DNA from 2 places in the Paenibacillus nitricinens genome. Region 1 is predicted to be linked to the other one. Evidence: riboswitches for the same ligand, from Rfam matches in the RefSeq annotation. Region 1 holds a riboswitch; the other holds the start of a gene.
What was found. Region 1 has a riboswitch for glycine ahead of ACN6KS_RS29920 (amino acid permease). Riboswitches for the same ligand answer to the same signal wherever they lie in the genome.
Positions count from the first base shown of each region.

Region 2: it holds a riboswitch for glycine, as region 1 does, so the genes downstream of both, gcvT (glycine cleavage system aminomethyltransferase GcvT) here and ACN6KS_RS29920 (amino acid permease) in region 1, are expected to answer to the same signal.

Region 1 is NZ_CP183948.1:6,725,238-6,735,963, forward strand. Features, by position in the region: gene ACN6KS_RS29915 (DHA2 family efflux MFS transporter permease subunit) at 1-551, shown strand, start outside; gene ACN6KS_RS29920 (amino acid permease) at 637-1,989, opposite strand; glycine riboswitch at 2,125-2,205, opposite strand; gene adhP (alcohol dehydrogenase AdhP) at 2,402-3,418, shown strand; gene ACN6KS_RS29930 (MerR family transcriptional regulator) at 3,590-4,426, shown strand; gene ACN6KS_RS29935 (agmatine deiminase family protein) at 4,493-5,617, shown strand; gene ACN6KS_RS29940 (alpha/beta hydrolase) at 5,902-6,753, shown strand; gene ACN6KS_RS29945 (AraC family transcriptional regulator) at 6,930-7,784, opposite strand; gene ACN6KS_RS29950 (winged helix-turn-helix transcriptional regulator) at 7,918-8,331, opposite strand; gene ACN6KS_RS29955 (SRPBCC family protein) at 8,424-8,897, shown strand; partial or broken gene ACN6KS_RS29960 (IS3 family transposase) at 9,029-9,966, shown strand; gene ACN6KS_RS29965 (aldo/keto reductase) at 10,383-10,726, opposite strand, start outside.
Region 2 is NZ_CP183948.1:6,245,113-6,255,838, forward strand. Features, by position in the region: gene uvrB (excinuclease ABC subunit UvrB) at 1-790, opposite strand, end outside; gene ACN6KS_RS27915 (flagellar motor protein) at 1,065-1,847, shown strand; gene ACN6KS_RS27920 (flagellar motor protein MotB) at 1,844-2,680, shown strand; gene gcvH (glycine cleavage system protein GcvH) at 3,081-3,473, opposite strand; glycine riboswitch at 3,711-3,809, shown strand; gene gcvT (glycine cleavage system aminomethyltransferase GcvT) at 3,996-5,108, shown strand; gene gcvPA (aminomethyl-transferring glycine dehydrogenase subunit GcvPA) at 5,215-6,567, shown strand; gene gcvPB (aminomethyl-transferring glycine dehydrogenase subunit GcvPB) at 6,564-8,024, shown strand; gene ACN6KS_RS27945 (efflux RND transporter permease subunit) at 8,526-10,726, opposite strand, start outside.

The DNA of each region.
Region 1 (10,726 bases):
TCTTGTTGCCGGGGGCGCTCGTAAATGCGTTCATGTCACCCGTCACCGGTAAATTATACGACCGTTTCGGTGCCAAACCGCTGTTCATCATTGGTCTGCTATTTATTATTCCATCTATGTGGGCGGTAACTGATCTATCTGAATCTACAACGTATACGTATCTAATGATTCGTACCATTGGCTTGCGAATTGGATTAAGCTTCATTACGATGCCACTCAATACGGCTGGACTAAATGCACTACCCAAACAACTCGGCACCCATGGTACAGCAGTGAACAATACCGTTCGCCAAATTGCCGGAGCCATCGGAACTGCAGTCGTAATTACGATTTACACTGTGCAGGCTACAAGTCATGCGGCCACAGTGATGCAGAGCAATCCCTCTACTACTCCTGAGATCCTTAAATCCCTTGCATCCATTCTTGGGGCAAGTGACGCCTATTACTTTATGATGATTTTATCCGTCGCCGCGTTTGTTATAACCTTATTTATGCCTATGAAAAGCAAGATCACGATTGAAAAGAAAGCAAACCTAGTTAACAAGGAATAACCTTGGTTGTAACTAGCAATTGCAGTATATGAAGAAAAGCCATTCCGTATAGGAATGGCTTTTTGTGTGAATCCCTCAATCAAGCTTAATTACTTTTCCCCTTTTTGCTTCTAATCGAATACAAGATGAATAATAAAATAAACCATAACGGAGTACACAATAAAGCCGGGCGTGTTTCTCCAGCGAACAGCATGATGATCAGTATTCCAGCGAACAAGGTTAAGACAATATAATTAATAGCCGGTGTGAACGGTGCTTTGAATTTGGATTTCGCCTGTAAGTCTGGCCGGGTTTTCTTATACTTAATATGGCAGATGAGCACAATGCCCCATACCCATATAAAACAAATGGCGCTTATCGTTGTCACGATTCCAAAAGCCTGCTCCGGAATAAGTTTACTCAAAAGAGCACCCACAGATATAACAATTGTAGAAATGAATAACGAGTTACCTGGGACATGGTTTTTATTCAGTTTGCCCAAATGAGGTGACGCCTGGTTATTTCTACTCAAATTATAGAGAATTCGGCTTGTCGAGAACATTCCACTATTACAAGCGGAAGCGGCTGAAGTTAATACGACAAAATTAATAATCCCTGCGGCAATTGGAATCCCTACTAAAGTAAAGGTTTTTACAAAAGGACTCTCTGCCGGACTTAGCTCCGTCCAAGGGTTAATGCATAACAGGACGAAAAGCGCACCGACATAGAAAAATAGAATCCGTAAAGGAATTTTATTAATCGCAGATGGGATATTTTTCTCCGGATCCGCTGTTTCCGCTGCCGACACCCCGACCAATTCCACACCCACGTAAGCAAATACAACCATTTGAAAAGAAAATAAGAAGCCTGATATACCGTTCGGAAAAAAGCCCCCATACTCCCATAGGTTTCGTATCGTCACCGATCCTGCATCCGTCTTAAACCCAATGATCAGTAAAATGACCCCAAGACCAATCAAGGCGAGAATCGTAATTACCTTAATTAAAGCAAACCAAAATTCGAGTTCCCCAAAGCTCTTTACAGTTAATAGATTAAGTCCTAATAACACGACTAGACAGGCGATGGCAGGAACCCACTGCGGGATATCAAACCAGTACTGTACATATACGCCAACAGCAATGACATCAGCCATAGCCGTCATAATCCAGCAAAACCAATAGGTCCAACCGGTAATGAATGCGACCCGTGATCCAAGGTAGTCTTCGGCAATATCCGTAAACGATTGATAGCCCGCTTTAGATAATAGGAGTTCTCCCAGTGCTCTCATCACAAAAAACACAGCAATACCCACGATTAAATACGTGATCATAATGGATGGGCCTGCCTTCTCTATCGCCTTACCTGATCCCAAAAATAATCCTGTACCAATGGTGCCGCCAATAGCAATAAGTTGAACATGCCGATTAGCCAGTTCTCTCTTTAATTCTGGTTGTGCCATACCTAGTTCCCCCTTGTGAGTACAATAAATTAGAATAAAAAAAAGAGAGATTGGATGTCATCCAATCTCCCAGATCGTAAGAATATCAAATAATATTTGCCCTGCTGATAGCGATCAGCATGACAAATACATATTCAGTACTCTTCTGTCCTTTTGCCTGAGATTGTGAACCCTTCGGCGCCGCGGAATTTCCGCAGTCTCTCCAGAAGCTGCTCCAGCTAAAGTGTAATCCTTAGCCATCATAGCTCGTGAATTATGAAGTTGATAAAGCGGTAACGCAGTAAAGCTGTTCTGATATTCTAACATATTACTTGTGATGTGAGTGTTAATCAGTGATAAAAGTCTCAAGAATTTAAAGTTAGCCTCATGAACATACTACTTTTTGAAAAGCAAAAACTAAAGGAGTATGCTAATGAAAGCCGCTGTAGTAAAGAAATTCAAAGAAAAGTTAGAGCTACAAGACGTACCTAAACCAAAACCCGGACACAAAGAAATCCTTGTCCACATTCAGGCCTGCGGAGTGTGTCATACTGATTTGCATGCTGCTCATGGCGATTGGCCCGTCAAACCGAAACTCCCTCTTATTCCCGGACATGAAGGCGTTGGGATTATTGAAGAAATAGGTGAAGGAGTTACACACTTAAAGGTAGGAGACCGTGTAGGAATTCCATGGCTGTACTCAGCCTGCGGTCATTGTGAATATTGTCTTACTGGAAGAGAGACTCTTTGTCTGGATCAGCAAAATTCCGGATATTCCGTAGATGGCGGATATGCAGAATATTGTGTGGCAGCTGCCGATTATGTAGTTAAGGTTCCTGATAATCTAAGCTTCATCGAAGCGGCACCTTTATTTTGCGCAGGCGTTACTACCTATAAAGCTTTGAAAGTATCGGGTGTAAAGCCAGGTGAGTGGGTAGCCATTTTCGGCGTCGGAGGATTAGGGCATCTTGGTGTACAATATGCAAAAGTGATGGGAATGAACGTAGTGGCCATCGACACGTCGGATGAAAAGATGGAGCTTGCCAAACAACTTGGCGCAGACAAAACCGTAAACGCATTAAAAGAAGATGCGGCAGACTGGATTCAAAAAGAAATCGGCGGAGTACACGGTGTCGTTTGTACAGCGGTTGCGAAAAAAGCATTCGACCAAGCCTACCGTGCCATTCGCCGCGGCGGTACCTGCGTCATGGTTGGGCTGCCTCCTGAATCCATGGATGTTCCCATTTTTGATACCGTATTAAATGGAACAAAGGTAGTTGGTTCGATTGTCGGCACTCGCAAAGATTTGCAAGAAGCATTACAATTCGCTGCAGAAGGAAAAATCAAAACCATTATTGAGACACGTAAACTAGAAGATATTAATGAGATCTACGATCTTATGTTAGAAGGCAAAATCAATGGCCGAATCGTCCTTGATATGACGAAATGACCCTAAAGAAAACATGCTCGAAAAGTGCTACTTTTCGGGCTTTTTTATGACTAATAATTTTGCACAGTCGCACCAAACGTATTAGACTGTAATTTTAAAGCATAGAAGCTTGAGTCAATGACTACAGAGTGATTGATCTAACCATACGATCACACTAAGAAAGAGAGAAATATGTACACGATCAATAGATTTTCTCAGCTTTGCAAAATGAGTGCACGTATGTTGCGACACTATGATAAAGAAGAACTTTTGAAACCAGCGCATGTAGAGGCTACAAACGGCTATAGATATTATGAAAAAAGCCAACTAGAAACAGCGTTACTTATTAAGAGACTGAAAGAATATCGATTCTCCCTACCCGAGATTAGAACTATCCTTCAGACATCAGATAGAGAACTGCTGACTGAATGGATGCATTCAAAAATACTTGAGTTATCCAGTGAGATGAATCGAAATAGACAAATCATTGCAGAAATGCAAGAGATGATTGAAATCAAAGTGAATTTGATTCAAGGCGAACGAAGATCTTTTGATATATCGCTCGGAATGAGAAACGAGAAAGAGGTCCTAAGTCAAAGATTGCAAATTAACATTGCTGACATGGACAAGTATGTTGATTCCTTATATGAACAAGCGGAAAAAAGTAATATTAAGTTGCTTGGTGTTCCGTCTGTCATTTTTCTTGATGAGGCGTTTACCCCTGACCAAAGCGATATTGAATTGATGATCCCAATCCTTCATAAGAATGACGGCGATGCATCGAGGAAATGGCAAATAAAAAAACTTCCGCCAACTTTGGTTGCTACTACCTTGTATATTGGGAGTTATGACTATATCGGTTACGCTCATATGGCACTTGAAGAATGGATAGATGCCGGCGGCTATAAAAAGGATGGTCCACCTTATGAAACCTACTTAAAAGGTCCAGAATGTGACTGTCCTGAAGAAGAGTACGTGACGCAGATCTGTTTTCCTGTGATCAAAAAAAGCCAGGCAATAGATGCTTGACCTTGACACTATGTCAACGCTTATTCTACTTCCAGAGAACGAATCAGAACATAAGGAGATTTCATAATGAATAAGTTAGTTGTATTGTGCTCAGGGGTTATATTATCGGCTGTTTTCTTAATGGGATGTAATAAAATTAAAGCAGAAGAAGGTCGGCAAGTAGGCAAATACACAATGCCTGATGAAAGCAGCAAACATGAAGGTACATGGTTGCAGTGGCCCCATAACTTCACTTACGGTAAAGATTATAGGGACAAGGTTGAGCCTATTTGGATAGAAATGACTGATGCCTTAAGCGATGGGGAAAATGTTCATATTATTGCATTTGATAAATACGAAAAGAACTATATTTATGATCTTCTGTATGACGAAGGTATAGATATGGATAAAATCGACTTCTACATTGTTCCTACTGACGACGTATGGGCAAGAGATACTGCACCGATTTTTGTATATGACAAAGACAACAATATTAAACTCATGGACTGGGGATTTAATGGATGGGGTAAGAAAACGCCATATAAAAATGATGCATTAATCTCGAAGAGACTTAGTAAACAGCTTGGCACGGAAACCATTGATCTAAATGATGTTGTCCTTGAGGGTGGAGCATTTGAACTGGATGGTAATGGTACATTTTTATCGACACGTAGTGCGGTTACTAATAACAATAGAAACCCCAAATTAGCAGAAGCTGATATTGAGGAATATATAACCGAGTATCTTGGGGCTACTAATTTTATTTGGTTAGATGGTGTGCCAGATCTCGATATTACGGATTTTCATATTGATGGTTTTGTTAAAATTCATAATAAATCTACAATAATCACAATGAAAAAGAATGACTTAGCAGAATGGGGTGTCACTAATAAGGATATCCAAACCTTAATGAGCGCTAAAAATGCCTTCGACAAGCCTTATCAGTATGTGTATCTACCAATTAGTAAAAACAATGTAGTGCTAGATAATGGTGAAAACTTGGGGTACAAGGGTTCATATATTAATTACTACATTGGGAATACAGTTGTATTAGTCCCGAATTACAATGATCCTAATGACAAGGCAGCAAACGATATTATCCAAAAACTATACCCTGACCGCAAAGTTATTGGAATTGATGTAAGGGAGCTCTATAAAGAAGGCGGTATGATTCATTGTGTCACACAACAACAGCCCGTCCGTTTAAAGTGATTGCTTGTTGCAGTGACCTTTACGACTTGAAAACTAATGGACTCTCGGTATCCTTTAAAAGGCCCGGCTTAGCTCCTCAAATGAGCTGGGCTTCCTGGGACAAGCCGCTCTCTTTCCGAAGAGCACGGTTTCGATTAACAGTGAAAAGTATGCTGCCATAATATTTATTATAAGCCACAAAATTTGAGGTGATCGGAATGTTAGAGCGTTCTATGGAGAATGTAATGGAATCCGTGAAGGGAAGGAGTGATGTGTAAAATAAAAATGAAAAAAGGATGATGACAATGAATAAATACCAAACTATAAATAGCGATGGATTTGAACTGAATTATTGTGTAAAAGGAACTGGAAAACCTATTTTGGTGATAGGCAGCAGTGTTTATTATCCTCAATTATTCTCAGAAGATTTATATGATACATTTCAATTTATTTTCCTTGATCATAGAGGATTTGTGAAGCCGCCCCGAACTCTGCAACCGGAAGATTATAGATTGGAGAAAGTATTAGATGATATAGAGACGGCAAGGCAAGATCTTAACTTAACAAATTTCATCTTATTAGGGCATTCAGGACATGCTTTCATGGCTTTGGAATATGCTAAAAAATATCCCTATCATGTCCAAAAAGTTGCCTTATTGAATTCAGCACCTACAAATAGCGGGGAAAGACAGCGTCAAAGTTTTGCATTTTTTAATGAGACAGCAAGTCCGGAGAGAAAAAGACAGTTCGAGATGGATATTGCTTTGTTAGAAAGCGACATTCAGAAAGATCCTGAACGGCGATTCGTTCACATGTGTATTCGGATGGGAGCCCAAAGCTTTTATGATTATACATTTGACGCAGCTTACATGTGGGAAGATGTATATACGAATATGCCAATTATCGATTATCTGTGGGGAGAAGCATTCGCAGAATTGAATCTTATACAATCAATCAATAACTTCAACAAACCAGTATTTATCGGTTTAGGCAGGTATGATTATTTGGTAGCGCCTGTTTCACTTTGGAATTCTGTTAATGAAACCTATAAGCACGTCAAAAAAGTGATCTTTGAGCATAGTGGTCACAACCCAATGTTTGAAGAACCTCGAATCTTTGACAAAGAGCTAAGCAAGTGGATCCTTGAGGACAATTGAGGCTTTCCTTTGTATAACGAAAAACACTAAGTTGATTCTTAGTGTTTTTTATTTCTTACTCTTTTCAGTTAAACCATACCTAAGTCGAACAGAGGATTTGGGGATGACCCTTTATTAATCTAGATTTGTTCAGTTGTCATCTTCGTTAACGCCTATATTTCGCTCGCATAAGAGCGTTATTTTTTCTTCACCGGTATCCAGATTTCTCCCGAAACATTCCCATGCCGTGCCATTCCATAATACATTTCGAAACTTGGGCCCTCAACCTGTTCGTATTCAGATGTCGGAAACCACTCAGAATAGATTCGTTGCCATAGTTTTTGCATATCACATTGCGGCTCCGGGAAAATCGCCCACGTTAATGTTGGGACAGAAAGTTTTGTAAATCTCTCCGGAATTTCAAGACCCTTAGGTAAATGATAACAGACCATGTATTTGAAAGATTCTTTAGTGTGATCGTAAAGGGCAGCGTGTAACATGGTGTCACCAAAACGTCCCAGTAAGTCGTTCATAAGATCAACGCTGCCATCATCATCACATTTTATACGGAATTGAGGAACTTCAGAGAACGCTGTTTTCTGGTCTGCATTTATAAATCCATATACTCCAAACATCTCAAAAGAACCTCTTTGCTCAATACGGTAATTCATTTCGACATCCCCTTTTATTGAAATATGAAAGGACATTCGAGGATAGGCTTTTAGAGAAACGCCTGTATCGCGCGCAGATGTCGGCATAATACCATGAAGATTCTTAAAGGCCCGTGCAAACGCCTCCGGCGAATCATATCCATATTTCATAGCTACATCAATAACCTTTGAGTCTGTTGTCTGCAGTTCGAATGCCGCCAATGTCAATCGTCGACGTCGAATGTACTCCGACAACGATACGCCAGTAATAAATGGAAACATTCTTTGAAAATGATAGGTAGAGCAACAGGCTCTCTGTGCTATTTCATCAAATGAAATAGTGTCCGCTAGATTTGTTTCGATATATTCCATGGCACTATTCATCCTGTCCAACCAATCCATCGTATTCCCTCCCTTCAATGTAATTTTATCGGAATAAAAAATGAATACCTTGCAATTTCTGCACGAAAAAGTCAGCAAAAAACTTGCCCTTATTTATGATACGGTTCTCCGTATCATAAATAGGGCGAAAATTTTAGAAAGTACAATCGTCGAAATTCCGCAAAAGGCGCTGCTTCAACCCTTCTTCGTTTGTTGTTAGCTCCTGCATGATTGGAATGCTCATATCGGTATTGATATTGTATTTAAGACCCCAGTGCATAATGGCAAATACGACTGGAAACAGATCAAGTGCCTTTTGCGTTGGGCGAAACATCGTTTGTGCGCGGTTTGATTTGCCTTCTGTTTTGATGAGCAGGCCTGCTTCAATGAGCGATTGGAGCCGCGCACTCAAAATATTGGTAGAGATGCGCTCTGTTGAAGCAAGAAACTCGCGGTAATACCGCTTGTTATGGATTAGGACGTCACGAAGGATGATCAGGCTCCACGGGTCTCCCCATATATCGAGCGCATAGACGATGGGACAAACGGTTGAAGTTCGCTTTTTCATGAGCACAATTATACTATTTGTACTTGCATTTTACAAGTACGTATTCTATACTCTGTTTGCAACTCAACAAATGAGCGAAGGAGATCACTCACATGAATCATAGTTACAGGACTTCTTTCATGGTAGATCAGAGCCCTGAGGAGGTATACGGCGCCATTAATAATGTCCGCGGATGGTGGTCAGAAGAAATTGAAGGCAAGACCGACGAGCTCGGTCAATTTAAGCATCACTACCAGGATATCCACCGTTGCACCCTCCAGATCACTGAACTCGTTCCAGGTAAAAAGGTGGTTTGGCACATCGTAGACAACTATTTCAACTTCATAGAGGACAATAGCGAATGGAAAGATACTGACGTAATCTTTGAAATCGTCAAGAAGGGCGACAAAACGGAGGTTAACTTTACGCACGTAGGGCTCGTCCCAGCGTACGAATGCTACACCGTCTGCTCGGACGCCTGGGGCTTAAACATCAATGGCAGCCTGCGAAGCTTGATTAGCGAGGGTATAGGCCAGCCTCAATCAAACGATCAAATCGTCGAAAAACACGGCCTGGAAAATACATAGAAATATTCTTCTTTAGACAGAAAATAAAAACTCACCCTTTATAAACTGTACCCTATCGAGTAGACACTTTTAAAAAGTCTCTCGGTAGGGTATTTTTGTTTATAACGAAGAAGATAGGGAAGAGGAATGATATGAGCAAGAAAATATTTACAGATAAAGAGATCAAGCAGTTATCTAATAATCCGTATGTGAGGTCCGTATCTTCAAAGGCAATTACATATACAGATGCGTTTAAGCAATTGTTTATCTCAGAGAATAATAAGGGAAAGCCACCGAGAGAAATATTTGAAGAATGTGGTTTTGACGTAACCGTTATCGGGCTCCAAAGAGTCGAATCTTCAAGAAAGAGATGGCGTGCGAGCTACCAAGAGAACGGAATCTTAGGTTTGCAAGATACAAGAAGCCACGCCTCAGGAAGACCCCTTAAACGGGAGCTAACGCTCGAAGAGAAGAATGCCAAACTGGAGGCTCAGAATGCCTTGCTACGAGCGGAGAATGAACTGTTAAAAAAGATTCGTTTCATGGAAAGGAGGCAGAACAAAGGATAGCACTTTCATCTAGCCAGAAATTTGTCTTTATTCATACCACCATCGAGAAAATCACTTATTTATTTTACGGATCGGGTAAAAAAGCCTATTTATCCACAATCAAAGATAGTTCAACCAATGAGATCCTGGCATATCATGTTTCAGATCGAATCACAATGGATCTTGCGACAGATACTCTCTTGAAACTTAAGAAAAACCGAAGGTTTAAGAGAGCTGACGGTGCCTTCATTCACTCTGATCAGGGATCTCATTATACACATCCGGATTTTCAAAAAATGCTTAAGAAAATGAAATTAAAACAATCCATGTCCAGGCGGGGAAGCTGCTGGGATAATGCCCCACAAGAATCTTTTTTTGGTCATTTTAAAGATCAAGCTTCCATTAAGCCTTGTTTGACTTTGATTGAGTTGAAACAGGAGATTAAGGATTACATGACCTACTATAACCACTACAGGTATCAATGGGATTTAAAAAAGATGACCCCAGTTCAATACAGAGATCATCTTCTTCAATCTGCTTAGACTTTTTTTAAATGTCCTTTACATAGGGTACAGTTTATTAGAGAGTGAGTTTTTATTTTGATTCCATGCATGTGGCACGGACGAGTTGTTTATCCGCTGCATCCCTATCTTCCACCGACCCCCGCTTTATAAGCGCGATGTCGCCCATCTTTTCAATGACGTAAAAATGCAAAAAAAATCCATCGTATCTATTAACCCTTAGTGCTCTCGTACTCCACTGCCCCAATTACAAGCAACTTTCAGTATCTCCAAGACTTTCAGGCCAGAATTACGCCTTACTTATGATAAGGTTCACCATATCGCCACAAAAGCAAAAGAACTCTTCATGAGAAATAGCATGAAGAGTTCTTCCCATAGAATTGAACAAGAGTTAGGCTTTGCATGATTAGCAGATGCACACCTTACTTGCGTCAAATTTATACAAATGGATGTGGAATATACAGTTCTTCTAAACGGGTAATTTCTTCAGAAGTCAATTTAATCGACAACGCCAAAACCGCATCTTCCAGATGGCTGATTTTGGTCGAACCCATAATCGGCGCTGTGACCTCTTCCTTTTGCAGCAACCATGCAAGTGCAATTTGTGCGCGCGAAATTCCCCGGTTAGCGGCAATTTCCACAACTCTTTCCGCGACTTTGCGATCAGCCTCTTCCGTTTTATTAAACAAAGCCTTTGCTACCTGGTCCTTCTCTGATCGCGCGGTCTGCTCATTCCAATCCCGAGTTAACCGGCCTGCAGCCAAAGGCAGGTAAGGAGTGA
Region 2 (10,726 bases), 480 kb from region 1:
CACGCATTGTTTCTTCTTTGGTAACAAAGTGAGACGCCGGAAAAATAGCGACATGATCGCGTTCCCCGATCAGTTCACCCGTCAGCACATCAATCTCAGTGATTCGCTCAATTTCATCACCGAACAATTCGACTCGAATGGCATGTTCACCCTGAGAGGCTGGGAAAATCTCGACCACATCACCACGTACACGAAAGGTACCACGTACAAAGTTGATATCATTACGCTGGTACTGGATGTCCACTAGCCTGCTCAAAATCTCATTTCGAGGTTTCTCCATCCCAACCCGCAATGACAAAAGCAAGCTTCCGTATTCCATCGGCGAACCAAGGCCGTAAATACAAGACACACTCGCCACAATAATAACGTCACGCCGTTCGAACAAGGAGCTCGTCGCGGAGTGGCGCAATTTATCAATCTCTTCATTAATACTGGAGTCTTTCTCGATATAAGTATCGGAGGAGGGAATATACGCCTCTGGTTGGTAATAGTCGTAGTAGCTGACGAAATAGTCTACCGAATTATGCGGAAAAAACTCCTTAAACTCACTCGCCAGTTGGGCAGCCAAAGTCTTGTTGTGCGCAATAACTAATGTCGGGCGGTTTAATTTGGAAATAACTTGTGCAACGGTAAACGTCTTCCCCGTACCCGTCGCGCCCAGCAGCGTCTGGTGCTTCTTGCCCTGCCGGATACCTTGTAGTAATTCCTCTATGGCATGAGGCTGATCGCCCTGGGGTGTATACTCGGACTCCAATTCAAAAGTCTTCGTACTGACGACTATATCACTCATTTGCCCGTCTCCCCTCTATCGTCTAAACTAGATTAATATATTATAATTGTTGTCTGAATGTTCTCTCTCCATACGATAGCAAGCTAAGCGCCTTTGGCGTCTCTAAAAGACGTTAAGCGTTTGTGCGAGAATTATAAGGTTTAAGTATAACGTGAAACTTATACTTTCTTATAATTAAAAATATGGAAGATAAGAATATGTGTTCCCGTTCATTATACAGTGTTGACTAGATCGATGCAAACCATAATACATAGAAATGTTAGGAGCTTGAAGCATGGATATTACCTCAATAATTGGCCTATTGGCTGGACTGGCTGCGTTAATTGGCGGCTATCTCTGGGAAGGCGGAAGCCTCTCAGGACTGCTGCAGCTTAATGCAGCTTTGATTGTGTTCGGGGGTACATTTGCCGCCGTTATGATCAGCTTCCCGGCATCTAAGCTGCGCTCCATTCCAACAGCACTACGCATGGCTTTCGGCAGCAACCCTGATCGTGATATGGAAAAAGCTGAAGAACTCATTGCAATGGCAACCGTGGCCCGTCGCGGCGGCGTTTTAATGTTAGAAAAACAAGCTGAAGAACATCCGGATTCTTTTACACGTGAAGGTCTGCTTCTTATTGTCGACGGCACTGATCCTGAGCAGGTAAGACAGATTTTGGAACTGGAAATGGACGCTAAAGAATTGAAGCATGAGAACTATGCTAAGATTTTTGAAGCTGCTGGTGGATATGCACCAACGATGGGAATTATCGGGACGGTGATGGGTCTCATCCGTGTACTTGGCAACCTTACAGATCCGTCAAATCTGGGCACATCTATCGCAGTAGCGTTCACTGCAACGTTGTACGGTGTAGCCATCGCTAATCTAATATTTTTACCCATTGCCTCCAAAATCAAATCCCGCAGTCAAAGTGAGCTACATAGCATGGAAATGCTGCTAGTAGGTATTCTTTCTCTACAGAATGGGGATCATCCACTGCTGGTACGTAAAAAACTGAACTCATTCATCTCAGACTCGGACACGAATGACCGTGCGGAAACTAGAGGCCTTTTATGAGACAAAGAGACCGGCGCAAGCGGCGTGTAGAGACTCGGGAAAGCCGTGACCGTTGGATGATTACTTATGCAGATCTAATTACACTTTTACTTATTTTTTTCGTTATATTGTATGCGATGAGCAGCCTGGATACTGACAAATATAACATCGTGACAGGCTCGTTATCCGAGACCTTCAAGTCTGGAACCACTGTCCTTGAGGGTGGGAACGGTATTTTAGATGCTGGGAAATCAACTGAGAACAAACCGGAAAGTACAGACGGAAATGAGGATGCAGCTGCAACTGCAAGACCGAATGACGGATCTGGTGAACAAGCGGAGAATGAAACACCTTCGGCACGTGAGCTCGCTTTTCGAGAACAAGAGACTAAACTTGCTGAATTAATGGGTGTGATCACCCACTATGTGGAGGAAAATAATCTCGGAGAACAAATTTTTGTTGCTGACAAACCGCAGGGGATAGAAATCACACTCAGTGATCGTTTTCTATTCGATATAGGTAAGGCAGACCTGAAATCACCAGCCTTCCCTGCTCTTCAGCAGTTATCTGGTTTATTCAAAGACATCGGCGCAAAGATTAGCATTGAAGGACATACCGATAATACGCCCGTATCCTCGGCTTCTCAATTTAACGACAACTGGGAGCTGTCTGGTGCTCGTGCGCTATCTGTACTGCGCTTTTTTCTAGACCATGAAGGACTGAAGCCGGATACTTTTCAATACGCAGGTTATGCTGACACCCAGCCCACCGCAGATAATACCACGATAGCAGGTAAGCAGAAGAACCGCCGTGTAGAGATCATTGTGCTGCGGCAGCTTCAAGAGGGTGAATAAAATATTGATTGTACTCAGAGCTAGATATAGTAGTTAGTGCGGGTGCGAATCTGCTATCAACATACTAAAATGACTTGCCACTATTAATTACGGAAATACTCCCTGATTAATCCCCTATTTAGTCAAAAATAGCGGTTTCACCGGAATTTTCAGGGAGAAATTGCCTAAAACTCTTTGTGTCACGCTATATTCGTCTAAAATAAGGGAGGTTTCCCCTAATTCCACAACTAGCAGATTCGCTTTTAAATAAAATCAAATAATTCCGAGCCGTCCCAGGGTATGACGCAAAAATCCCTACCCACCTCTAAATAAAAACACCAAACAGCAAGTCCCCAAAAACAGAAACTTGCTGCTACAAATATCACTCGTGATAAAATTAATATACTGTGAAAAATCCCAATTACTCTCCTACCAATGCACGATATCCGGCTGCATCCAGCAGACCTTTTACAGCATCAGCATACTCTCCGTCCACTTCAATTTCAAAAATCCAACCCTCGCCATACGGCTTATCGTTGATCAGCTCCGGACTAGCCTCTAAACCGTCATTAATCTTGGTAACCGTCCCCGAGACGGGTGAATATAATTCCGATACAGTCTTAACAGATTCGATACTGCCTACGCTGTCACCGGCTGAAATGGCCGAGCCCACTTCTGGAAATTCCACAAACACGATATCGCCTAACAAATGCTGAGCATGATCCGTAATCCCAATACGTACTACGCGTCCTTCCACTTGCTGTGCCCACTCATGCTCTTCGCTGTAAAGAAGGTGATCTAAAACTTCACTCATTTCAAGCCGCCTCATTTCCAAATTGGAATTCTAAATTTAGTTATAGCCTAAGTGATCCCAGAGCAGAATGTCAATATTACTAACAGTAAAATAAATTTGTCGTTTTTTTGACTTTTTCTTGTTGACAGCGCCCTCCTATACCCGTTTAATGGAGACATACAAGAAGAAACGACGTTGTCGTCTTTTTTATAGACGATAACCGTTTCTCGGAGAAATATAAAACAAATACAGTTGCGGATGATGGCATAGGGAGAGACTGTCTCACTTGAAGACGGCGCCGAAGGAGTAAGCCCTAACAGGGGTGAATCTCTCAGGCAAAAGGACCTTTGTCGGACGTACCTCTGGAGAGCATCAGACGCGGGGCTGAGTGCGTCAGGTCACCAACGGGGAAACTTGCAGGTTCGTTACGGCAGGGTAACTCTCAGGTACAAAGGACAGAGCAGAAAGCGATTAGTGCATTTATGCATGATTGCTTCTGCCTGTCCTTTTTTTCGTATGTAATCAGACTAGGGGAGTGACGATATGGATGCTTTGAAAAGAACACCTTTTTACGATCTCTATTCCGCTTACACGGAGTCCAGGTGCATTGATTTTGGCGGCTGGGAGCTGCCAGTACAGTTTACAGGTATCGTGAAGGAGCATGAAGCTGTTCGCCAGCAGGCTGGACTGTTCGATGTATCGCATATGGGTGAATTCATGGTGATCGGGAGCGGTGCTGAAGCCTTTTTACAGAAAATGACGACCAACGATGTCAGCCGCCTGACCGATGGTGCGGCACAATATACGCTGCTCTGTTATCCAAACGGCGGTGTGGTCGACGATTTGCTCGTGTACCGAATAAGTGAAGGCCGTTATATGCTTGTCGTAAATGCCTCCAACATCGATAAGGACTTCCAGTGGCTGCAAGAGCATCTGACCTCTGAATTCGGTGAAGTCACACTCACTAATGTCTCTGACGAGACGCTTTTGCTTGCCTTGCAAGGCCCGTTGGCAGAGACCATACTCGCGAAAGTTACTGATGCTCCGATCTCAGAACTCAAGCCTTTCCACTTCATCGAACGCGCAACCGTCTGCGGTGTAGAAGTACTGATCTCCCGTACGGGTTACACCGGCGAAGATGGCTTCGAGATCTACGCTCCGCTGGATGGGGCAGCAACGTTATGGAACGGCCTACTCGCAGCTGGCACTCCTCACGGATTAACACCTGCTGGACTGGGCGCCCGTGATACGCTGCGTTTTGAAGCAAAATTGCCGCTGTACGGTCAGGAGCTGTCAGCTGACATCACCCCTCTTGAAGCTGGAGTACAGTTCTTTGTGAAGCTGGACAAAGCGGACTTTATCGGTCGCGATGCGCTATTGCAGCAAAAAGAAGCCGGTCTACCCCGACGTCTGGTCGGCTTAGAAATGATTGACCGGGGCATTCCGCGCTCCCATTACCCAGTCTATGCGAACGGCGTTAAAATCGGAGAGGTCACAACCGGAACCCAATCACCAACGCTGAAACGCAATCTGGGATTAGCTTTGCTTGATACAGCTTACAGTGAAATAGGCACAGAGGTATTCGTAGAGATACGCGGCAAGCAGCTTAAGGCTGTCGTGATTAAAGCCCCTTTTTACAAGTATAAACGCCTTTAGCGTCCATATTGGGACGGTTAGCTTTTAAGCGAGAAATAGAAGGATAAAGTATAGCGTGAAAATTGTACTTTCTTATATTTTAAAAAAGCCAAGGAGTGAAACCTTAATGAAGCACCGTTATCTGCCCATGACAGCACAGGACCGCGTAGAGATGATGGAAACCGTCGGGATTCAGTCCATAGATGAGCTGTTCTCCGATATTCCTGAAGCCGTCCGTTATCAAGGCACTATGCCGATGTCTGAACCACTCGATGAGTACGCCCTGCTACGTCACATGAAAGGTCTCGCTGACCGAAATGCTGATTTCGATTCGCACGCCAGCTTCCTCGGCGCCGGATTATACGACCATCACATCCCTGTGGTGATCAACCATGTCATTTCCCGTTCTGAATTCTACACTGCTTACACCCCTTATCAACCGGAGATCAGCCAAGGCGAACTGCAGGCGATCTTCGAATTCCAATCCTACATTTGCGAACTAACCGGTATGAAAGTAGCCAATGCCAGCATGTATGATGGCGCAACCGCATTATCCGAAGCAGCAGTCCTCGCAGCTGGTGCTACCAAACGCAAAAAATTAATTGTTTCCCGCACCGTTCATCCTGAAGCGCGCCAAGTGTTACGCACATCGGCTAATGCTTGGGGGCTTGAGGTCGTGGAGATTGACTATAAAAACGGCGTTACCGATCAGGTGAAGCTTGCTGAAGCCATTGATGGTGATACAGCTGCAGTACTGATGCAATCGCCTAACTTTTTTGGCAGCATCGAAGATCTTAGCTCTGTTGAGCCGCTGATCCATGCTGTTAAAGGGTTGTTCGTCGTCAGTGCAAATCCGATCGCTCTTGGCGTACTAGAAACACCAGGCAAGCTCGGAGCCGACATCGTAGTCGGTGACGCTCAGCCACTTGGTATTCCAGCTTCCCTCGGCGGTCCAACCTGTGGATTCTTCGCGGTAGCTGAGCACTTGATGCGTAAGATGCCGGGCCGTATCGTAGGCCAAACGGTTGACCGTAACAGAAAACGCGGTTTCGTTCTGACGCTGCAAGCACGGGAGCAGCATATCCGCCGAGAAAAAGCTACCTCGAACATCTGCTCCAATCAGGCGCTGCTGGCTCTCTGCGCATCGGTTTACTTGTCCGTTATGGGCAAAGAAGGTATGCGTGAAGTAGGCGAGCTAAACATTCGTAAAAGCCATTATGCCGCTGATAAACTTAGCCAACTAACAGGTGCTGAATATGCCTTCTCTTCCCCCTTCTTTAACGAGTTTGTCTTGAAGCTTCCTGAGGGAAGCAGCGTTAGCGCAATTAATTCGAAGCTGCTGAAGGAAGGTTATCTCGGCGGTTATGATCTGGGCCGTGATTATCCTGAGCTTGCTGGACATATGCTGGTAGCCGTTACGGAAAAGAGAAGCAAAAACGAAATTGACCAATTTGCTAGCGCACTGGAGGGCTGTTTATGAAACCGGAGCAAAGTCTAATTTTTGAATTAAGCCGTCCCGGCCGTTCGGCCTATTCTTTGCCACTGTGCGATGTGCCGCAGGAAGAAAGCTTAGAATCTCTGATTCCATCAGGTTTACTCCGTAGCGAACCCGTCGTGCTTCCAGAAGTATCGGAAGTGGATGTCATTCGCCACTACACTTCCTTGTCACGCCGCAACTTTGGGGTAGATAACGGCTTCTATCCACTCGGTTCATGTACGATGAAATACAATCCGAAGATTAACGAAGATGTTGCCCGCATCGTAGGCCTAGCTAAGATCCACCCTTACCAGCCAGAAGAAAGCATTCAAGGCGCACTGGAATTAATGTATACCCTGCAAAATGACTTGTCTGCACTAACCGGCATGGATGCTGTATCTTTACAACCTGCCGCAGGTGCTCATGGGGAATGGACCGGTCTCATGATGATCCGCGCCTACCATGAAAGCCGCGGCGAGACCCGCACGAAGGTTATCGTGCCGGATTCCTCACACGGCACCAATCCTGCTAGTGCTTCAGCCGCAGGGCTTGAAACGATCACGATCCCATCCACAGATAAAGGGATGGTTGATCTTGAAGCGCTGCGGGCAGCAGTCGGCAGCGATACTGCCGCGCTAATGCTGACTAACCCAAGCACACTCGGCTTGTTCGAGACCCAAATCGTCGAGATTGCTGAGATCGTGCATGAAGCAGGCGGCTTGCTCTATTACGATGGAGCGAACTCCAATGCTATTATGGGCATTACCCGCCCCGGTGATATGGGCTTTGACGTTGTGCATTTGAACTTGCATAAGACAATGAGTACCCCGCACGGCGGCGGTGGCCCTGGAGCCGGACCTGTTGGCGTAAAATCCATCCTGATTCCGTTCCTACCACAACCAACTGTGGTGAAAAACGAAGATAACAGCTTCTCACTCGACTTCGGCGGACCTGAATCCATTGGACGCGTGAAAGCTTTTTACGGCAACTTTGGTATTCTCGTTCGTGCCTACGCCTATATCCGTACCTATGGCCCAGATGGACTGCGTGAGGTATCCGAAAATGCCGTGCTGAATGCGAACTATATGATGCACCGTCTGGCGCCGTATTTTGAAATTCCGTATCCGGGCGTATGTAAGCATGAATTCGTAATGTCCGGCAAAAACCTCAAGCAGTATGGTGTGCGCACCTTAGACGTTGCTAAACGATTACTCGACTTCGGCTACCATCCGCCAACCGTGTACTTCCCTCTGACTGTTGAGGAATGCATGATGATCGAGCCTACGGAAACCGAAAGTAAAGAAACGCTCGACGGCTTCATCGATACAATGATCCAGATCGTGAAAGAAGCGCAGGAGACACCGGAGATCGTAATCAACGCACCGCATACCACAGAGATTAGCCGTTTGGATGAGACACAAGCCGCGCGTAAGCCGGTATTGAATTGTTCTTGCGGTTAATAGATAGTGAGCAATATTAAAAAAGCAGGCCACGATAATCGGTTTATCGTCGGCCTGCTTTTTAGTATGCGAATAAAAATCAACACTATGATCTACTCGGCCTGCACCTTCGCAAAAATCTGGAGTTATGATATTCTAATTTGGAGGTAGCGTTTTCCCCTTAGAAAGGAATGTATTCCTTGTGAAATTTGAATTTGTCCATAATGTATTCCACAGAAAATATTTATTGTCCCTTCCCTATTTGCTCCTCGCATTATTTATGTTATCCGCCTTGTCTTCATCCCATAGAATATTCTCTATCATCCCTTTCATATTAATTATGCTAAATGCGTTGTATATCGTTGTAAAAATCATAATTCATAAAATCAAAACTTAGATCTCTCGCACTGTTCAAATACGCAAGTAAATTCTCATTTTCTAAATAATAAGACCCTTCCCAGCATCATTTAAAATGACTGAGAAGGGCCTATTTCAGTTGTTTATCACTATAACTTTTTGAAATTAAGCACCATGCGTCGGAATTTCTACTTTCACCGCGCCCTTGCGCTCCTTAGCCGATTTACGGAAGTAGAACAGCTCGTAAATCGCTGGAACCACAACCAGCGTAAGCAGCGTTGCCGCGGTCAAGCCACCGATGACCACAATCGCCAAGCTTTGCGAGACGATGCTGCCCATCTCGGCATGGCCGAACAGCAGTGGAGTCATGGCGCAAATGGTAGCAATTGCCGTCATCAGAATCGGACGCATCCGTGTTCCTGCCGCTTCCAGAATGGCTTCGCGAACACCCATATGCATTTCATTCTGCTTAATACGGTCAATGAGCACAATGGCATTGGTCACGACGATACCGATTAACATCAACGCCCCGAATAAAGCGGTGAAGTCAGGCGTTACGCCGGATACGATCAGCCCAACAATCGCCCCAATCGCAGCCAATGGCAAGGAGAACATGATTGCCAGCGGAGCACGAAGGGTTTTGAAGGTGAGGACCATGATCAGATACACCAACCCGATGGAGATCAGCGCTGTCATACCAAGGTCAGCGAAATCCTCTGACTGATCCACCGAGGCTCCGCCTGCAAATAGAGTCACACCCTTTGGAAGGGTAAGACTATCGGTTTGTTTTTTAATATCCGCTCCGATTTCAGACACCTTCTTCGGATCCACTTCCGCTGTGATTCTCGCATATGGCTTCCCATCTTTATGGAACAACAGTGCTGGTTCATTCCGAACCTCATAGGTTGCTAGTTGTGACAATGGCTTTGGACCTTCAGCAGTCATGAGCGTCATTGCCTTTAAATCTTGCTCTGTCTTTGGCTCAGCTATAGGATCTAACACTACTCCAGCAGGCGTACCGTCCAGTTCGATTTGCCCTATAGGGATCGGATTCAGCATAGCCGACAATTGCATGGTAATTTCTTGTGCATTCGTCTGTATTGGATCTACCTTAAATGTAAAGACAGGTTTGGTATCCTCCATATTGCTACTGACCTTCTGAATACCCTCCACAGTCTTCAGCTTATCCGTAACTTCTGCTGCAACAGCAGTAATATTAGTAAGATCATCACCCACGATATCAATATACTCGCTAGTGGAGCTTGAACCCATCATACTCATTTGATTGGCCACCAGGGTTGCTCCTGCATAGGAATCCTTCACATCACGGACATAATCGATGAAGCCTTGCGCATCTGCACCTTTTTTCATAACAACGGTATAGTCCACTAAGGTCTCTGAGCTGACACTCCCCCATTGTGCTGCGTCCGCACTATTCCCAGACTGCATGATCACTGTTTCTGCTTCTGGACGTTTCATCAGATCTTGCTCTAGCTGCTTTCCTTTTTCCAAAATCTCTTTAACAGGAACATCCTTCGGATAGTTCAACTGAACAGAGACATAGCTGGCATCTGAAGCATCAAGCGCACCTTTTGGCATCGTCACATAGGCTGCGATGGAGCCAATCAGAAGCAGAAGACCTAGGGATAAAGTGATCCATTTCCGGCGAAGATTCCAATCAAGGAATCGGGTAAACCATTTAGATGGCTCATGTTCTTTCATAGAAGTTCTTCTGAGCAGCCATGAGCTTAACAATGGAACCACCGTCAAGGCTACAACGAGTGAAGTAAGCAATGAATACGTTACAGTTAAGGCAAACGGAAGCAGGAAAGCCTGCAAACTACCACGCAGAAGACCCATCGGCAGAAATACCGCTACCGTTGCAATCGTAGATGAAGTAATTGCTCTAGCCACTTCCCCAGTTGCGCTTATGATCATTTCACGGGAGAAGGGTTCTTTTTGCAGCCTACGGTAAATGTTCTCAATGACTACGATACTATCATCCACCAAGCGACCGACCGCAACAGCCACACCACCGAGCGTAATAATATTCAGACTTATACCGGATATATCCAATAGATATAAAGTAACTGCTAAGGAAAGCGGGATAGAAACCGCCGTAATCAGAGTTGCCCGCAGGTTGCGCAGGAACAACAGAATCACGATCGTAGCGAACAACGCGCCAAGCAATACTTCACGCAGCATACTGTTCACCGAGGTAACCACCATATCTGATGTGCTGAATACCACCGCTGCTTCTGCATTTGGAATGGTTTTGTTAATATGTGCTACGGTATCTTGGATATGATCTCCGACACTCACTGCATTTGCGTTAGCTTCTTTGGTTACTATGGCGAAAAGAACAT